2 regions of the Clostridium sp. 001 genome follow, and region 2 is predicted to be linked to the other one. Evidence: riboswitches for the same ligand, from Rfam matches in the RefSeq annotation. Region 2 holds a riboswitch; the other holds the start of a gene.
The links. A riboswitch is a leader RNA that binds a small molecule or an ion and turns the genes downstream of it on or off. The one in region 2 is predicted to bind cyclic di-AMP.

Region 1 (3,234 bases), 1.1 Mb from region 2:
ATCAGGGCTTTTCTTTACTTCTACAGGTATATTATTTTCCCCTTTTTTCATAACATAAGCATTTAAATCTGATTGTAATTTAAAATCTGATGGTTTTACTGAGTATACATTGGAAGCATTACCCTTTATTAAAAGAGATATATTAGCGGATTGATTATCTATTTGTACAAGTTTTGATTGAGCAAGTGCATCTTTATTCACTATAGTAACAGGTACCACAATCTTTCTTTCCCTCATAGGATCTTCTACGTTGAATATGTACAACCATAAAATAAATGACGCTATTACGCAGCATATTTTTACTAGGATTTGGTCCCTTTTATTTTTTCTTTCCACCCAATCACCCTCTCTCTCCATGTACTCTTTTTCTGAAATCTATTTTTCATTATATTTATAAGAACTTTTTTCAACCTATCCTTTGTATAATTCCTTGTAATCCTTCCATTCATGGCAAGAGAAATAGTACCAGTCTCTTCTGAAACCACTATGATAAGTGCATCAGAATTCTCTGATATACCAATTGCAGCCCTATGTCTCGTGCCTAACTTTTTGTTTAAATCGTTATTACTAGTAAGCGGCAAAAAACACCCTGCTGAAACTATTCTATTATTTCTTATTACAGTTGCACCGTCATGCAGTGGAGTATTTACTACAAATATATTTTCTAGAAGTGCAGATGATACCAAAGCATCTATCTTAGTACCAGTATTTATTATATCTCCAAGCCCAGTAACTTGTTCTATTACAATAAGTGCCCCTGTTTTGCTTTCAGATAAATTACCTACTGAATTTGCAATTTCTGTTATAACCTTTTCCATAGTCTCTTCGTCCTCTAAAATATGTTTATCATTAAAAGCGGTTCTTCCTAACTGTTCCAGTGCCCGACGAATTTCCGGCTGAAATATAATAACAATAGAAAGGACGCCTATGGTCAAGGTCTTGGTAAGTATCCAATTGAGCATAGTTAAATTAAAAAAGCTGCTTATTGGTATAAGAAATATTATGAGTACAATTCCCTTTAAAAGCTGTTCAGCTCTAGTTTCTTTTATAAGCATGTATCCTTTATAGAGTATATATGATACTACTAATATATCCATAACGGAAGATATACTTATATTTCTTATTGAATTAGCTGTCATTTGCAATAATTCCACCCATCTCACCACCCTGTCAATAAATATATATTTAAATTATACACTATTTGATATTGTTTATATCACGTAATAGATTATTTTATAAAATTTTAATAAAATACATTTTTATCGTATTTTATTTTTTTATATGGGTACAATATCATTAGCCTAAGTTTTACTAAAAACGCGGGGAAACCAGTAACATTGGGGTGAATCGTATTTACGTAGGTTATGCCTTTACCGAACCCGTCAGCTAACCCCGTCGGTAATAAGGAGAGGATTAGATTGAAAAAAATTTTTTGTTTAATACTTTTTTCTTTGCTGTTACTTATTCCTTTTTCTAAAGTAACTGCAAAGAATTTCGACAGTACCAGTTCCAATTTATTTAATGGTCAAGAAGAAGTCGTGCAAGTGTTTAATTACTCTGATCAAAAGATATATATAACTCAAAATGATGTTGATTTAATGGCCAAAGTTGTTTATGCTGAAAGCAATTCAGAACCCTTTGAAGGCCAGGTAGCAGTAGCTTCCGTAATACTAAACCGATTAAAATACCCTGAGTTTCCAAAGACAGTAGAAGGTGTTATAAAACAAAGGGGTGCTTTTTCCTGTGTCAAAAATGGTACTATAAATGCATCTCCAAATGAAAGCAGTTATAGTGCAGTTTCTCAGGCTCTAAAGGGTATAGATCCTTCAGGTAAATCTATTTTCTTTTATAATCCCCAAATAGCCACATCTCAATGGATGAAAAACATAGATAAAAGAAATATGAGAACTATAGGGCATCATGTATTTTTTGTAGCTAATTGAAAAAGCTCCCCTTATCTTTTTTTAAAAGATGAGGGGGCTTTTTTAATTAATTTTTATCAATGTAAAAGACAGCATTTAGTGCTGCTACCTGTCCCTGTCCTGCGGCTTTCATATACTGATAAGGTTTCCCCACACAATCTCCTGCTGCAAAACAACCTTCAATATTTGTCTTCATATTCATATCTACTTTTATGTGTCCATTTTCCATAATAAGTCCTGGTACCAATTTATCTGGCGCTATACTATCCTTTAAAACAAATACTCCATCTGTAACTATTTCCTTGCTTTTCAAAATTACCTTTTCTACTTTATTTCCTCCAGATATCTCCACTACCTTATCTCTTACTATTTCTACATTTTCATTTAAATTTAAGCTTTCTCTATACATTGGTATATAGTATGTTTTTTTAGCCAGTTCATTTACATAATTGGCTTCTGCTTCAGCTTCTTTATTATATCCTATTATAGTAACGATCTTCCCTCTATAAAGAGGGGCATCACAGGTAGCACAATATCCAACTCCCCTGCCTAGGAATTCTTCTTCTCCTTTTAATGCTTTTGTATATTCAATGCCAGTTGCCAATATGACTGCACTTGCTTCATACATTTTTTCATTTACAGCAATACCAAAATATTGTCCCATAGCATATATAGTATTTATTCTTTCATAAGTTATATCTATCCCCATGTTTGCCACATGGTGCTGAAATCTATCTTTTAACTGTATTCCTGTTATATCAGGAAGCCCTAGGTAATTATCTATTTTAGGTGCTTTTATCAATTTACCACTGAGCTCGCTGCTTCCAAAAATAATTATGTTCTTATTTCTTATTTTCGCATTAATTGCTGCTGACAGTCCCGCAGGACCACTGCCTACTATAGCAATATCATATCTATTACTCATAACTACCACCTCCAGTTTTTGTTTTCTAATTCCATAGTTAAAATGACAAATTAACTAAATTGTCAATTTGCCATTTTAACACGTAAACAGAGTTTAAACTATATATGTTTTTCCAAAGCATCTTTTATTGCATCTTTTGGTCTGAATCCAACAAATTTATCTACCATATTTCCGTTTTTAAATACCATTACAGTTGGAATACTTGCAATTTTAAATTGCGCTGCTGTAACAGGATTCTCATCTACATTTAACTTAAAGAATTTTGCTTTTCCCGACAACTCATCTGAAACTTCTTCTATTACAGGAGAAAGCATTTTACATGGTCCACACCATGAAGCCCAGAAATCTACAACTACAGGAGTAGGTGCATTTTCAATTGATTGCGAA
Region 2 (3,234 bases):
AACATCAAAATAAGTGGAAGGAATTATCAAATATAATGGTTAATGCTGCTCAAAGTCTTAAAAAAGGCGGTGCTGATTTTATCATAATATGTACTAATACAATGCATAAACTAGCTCCTGATATAGAAAGCAAAGCTGGAATCAAGGTTTTACATATAGCAGAAGCTACAGGTAAAAAAATAATTGAAAAACATATAAAAACTGTAGGACTCCTTGGAACAAAATTTACTATGGAAGAGGATTTTTATAAAAAAGTTTTGAAAGATAAATTCAATATAAACGTAAGTATTCCAGATGAAGATGATAGAGAAGTTATTCACCAAATCATATACAATGAATTATGTAAAGGTGTAATAAAAAATTCATCAAAAGAAAAGTATAAGCAAATAATAAACAAGCTGCATTTAAATGGTGCTGAAGGAATAGTTCTTGGCTGTACCGAAATACCTCTTTTGATACAACAAAAAGACGTAGATATTCCAATATTTGATACAACAACAATCCATGCTGTTTCTGCTGTTAAGTTTGCTTTAAAGTAAATAAACTAAAGAAATACTTTATACTATAACTGATATTCTAATATAAGGACAGCAGCAAAAGTAATTAACTGCTGTTCTTATATTAATTTTAATACCTATGCCATCCTATTATAAAATAAAACGCCTTTTATTTTTATAACAAACATTATTTACTATATTTTTTAAACAAATCATCAAGAGCCTCTCTTAAAAGAAATGCTTCAGTTCTATCTGTTGACTTAGAAAGTCTAGAAAGTCTATCAAGTTGTGTTTTTGTAAAATAGTTAGACTTTAAAACCATACTTTCTGCTTCAGAAAGACATATTCTATTTTTGCCCAGTTCTTTAGCCCTAAACAAAGCACTATCTGCTACTCTAAAAAGTTCAACTACATTCTTAGCATCTCTTGGATAACTTGCAATTCCAAAGCTTAAAGTAAAATAAATATCTTCTGTTTTCATATTATCACTTATGTCAAATGTATTATCTGATAAATACCTCCTTATTTCCTCTAATTGCATAAATCCCCTTTCAGCACCTTGTTTTGCAAGTAATATATTAAATTCATCACCATGTCTATAAATACTATCTTCAGGTAACAAATTATTATTTAAAATTAATATAAGCTTTTCTATTACTTTATCTGCAATATCATTTCCATATAAATTATTTATATTTTTAAAATTGTCAATATCTGCAATTACAATACTAAAAGGGCCTTCATTTTTTGATATCAACTCCTCCATTCTAGATACAATATACTCTTTAGAAACAAGCTCCCTATTCATCAAAACAACCTCCATATATGATCTTTAATTAATTTATTTATTACACTTCAGTATTAGTATTTTATGATTAAAATTAATTTTTCAAATATATAATACTATAATTCCATCTATAATTATAATTTCAAATCTAAAACTATTCCAGTAAAAAATATATTTAATTTAGTATATATTTGAATTTAGTATAGTAACATATATACATTGACATATATATGTTACTATGATATACTTATATACATAATTTAAAATATTGATAATGCTTAATCACTTTGAGCGGGAGAACCAATTTTTGGGGTGAATCTTATCCACGTGATAGGTAGGGTTAATTTCTTCGATCCGAATCCGTCAGCTAATCTCGTAATCATTGAAGGGAAGTTTCAATATATAATATATATTTTGTACTTTTTTTACTATAAATATAATTAGTAGATTTAATAAGTTGCATTTTACTTCTCTGCAACTTATTATTTTTTGCAGTGATTAAGCATCATCTTACAAATCACGAACTTTTGAAAGGAGTTTTTTAACTTGCAAAGAAACTATAAAGACATACCATTATGGAGAAATACTTCCCCAGACGAATGGAACAGTTGGGAATGGCAAATTTCTAATAGAATTACGACATTAGAAGAATTAGAACAAGTTGTAAATCTTACTAATCAAGAGAAAGATGGTGTACAAGCAAGTCTGAAGAAATTACGAATGGCAATAACACCCTATTATGCTACATTAATTGACCCTAATGACTATAATTGTCCAATTAGAAGACAGGCAATTCCGACAATTTATGAGACAGAAATTTCTAAATGTGACAGCAATGATCCATTACATGAAACTCTTGATTCACCAGTTCCAGGATTGACACATAGATATCCAGACAGAGTCCTTCTACTTATTACCCAACAATGTTCTATGTACTGCAGACATTGTACAAGAAGACGTTTTGCAGGACATACTGATAAAACTTTGTCAACCAGTAATTTGATAAGAGCTTTCAAATATATAAAAGCTCATAAAGAAGTACGTGATGTATTAATATCTGGTGGAGACGCACTATGTGTTTCAGATGAAAAATTAGAATTTATATTAAAAGAATTAAGTAAAATAGATCACATTGAAGTGATAAGAATTGGTACAAGAGTTCCTGTTGTTATGCCTCAAAGGATAACTTCTAAACTATGCAATATTATAAAAAAATATCATCCAGTTTGGATTAATACACAATTTAATCATCCAAATGAAATAACCAAGGACTCAATATTAGCTTGTAATATGCTTGCTGACGCTGGAATTCCTCTTGGAAATCAATCTGTACTTCTAAAAAATATAAATGACTGCCCATACATTATGAAAAGCCTTGTACAAAAATTAGTAGCTAATAGAATAAGACCTTATTATATATATCAATGCGATTTATCTGAAGGAATAGAACATTTTAGAACACCTGTATCCGCTGGTATCGAAATTATGGAATTATTACGTGGACATACTTCTGGATTTGCAGTTCCCACTTTTGTAATTGATGCCCCTGGAGGAGGCGGTAAAATACCTATTAATCCTCAATATGTAGTTTCTCAATCACCTGACAAACTAATTCTTAGAAACTATGAAGGAGTATTGTGCACCTACACGGAGCCTTCTGATAAATCCCATAAATGTAAACATTGCGGAATATGTGATAAATTTAAAAATTATGAGTCTAAAGGGCTGGAAAAACTTTTTAGAAATGAAAAAACTTGCTTAATTCCAAAAGATAATTTTAGAATGAGAAGGAGGGAAATAAATAGTGCTCATAAATAGACCTAAATCTGATTATGATTACCATACCAAAATAGATGAAAATGATATATATGTTGATCATACTAATAATCGTGTAAAAATAATTAATTTTAATAATATATCACTGCAAAGCGTAAAACAGATAATACATTT

Region 1: linked by a shared signal. The riboswitch ahead of B5S50_RS09650 (cell wall hydrolase) and the one ahead of ablA (lysine 2,3-aminomutase) in region 2 are both predicted to bind cyclic di-AMP.

The regions. Positions count from the first base shown of each region.
Region 1 covers NZ_CP020473.1:2,106,135-2,109,368, forward strand. The annotation lists gene B5S50_RS09640 (YbbR-like domain-containing protein) at 1-336, opposite strand, end outside; gene cdaA (diadenylate cyclase CdaA) at 303-1,154, opposite strand; cyclic di-AMP (ydaO/yuaA leader) riboswitch at 1,289-1,416, shown strand; gene B5S50_RS09650 (cell wall hydrolase) at 1,419-1,943, shown strand; gene B5S50_RS09655 (NAD(P)/FAD-dependent oxidoreductase) at 1,990-2,847, opposite strand; gene trxA (thioredoxin) at 2,946-3,234, opposite strand, start outside.
Region 2 covers NZ_CP020473.1:1,031,650-1,034,883, forward strand. The annotation lists gene B5S50_RS04600 (aspartate/glutamate racemase family protein) at 1-539, shown strand, start outside; gene B5S50_RS04605 (GGDEF domain-containing protein) at 685-1,305, opposite strand; cyclic di-AMP (ydaO/yuaA leader) riboswitch at 1,550-1,681, shown strand; gene ablA (lysine 2,3-aminomutase) at 1,831-3,102, shown strand; gene ablB (putative beta-lysine N-acetyltransferase) at 3,089-3,234, shown strand, end outside.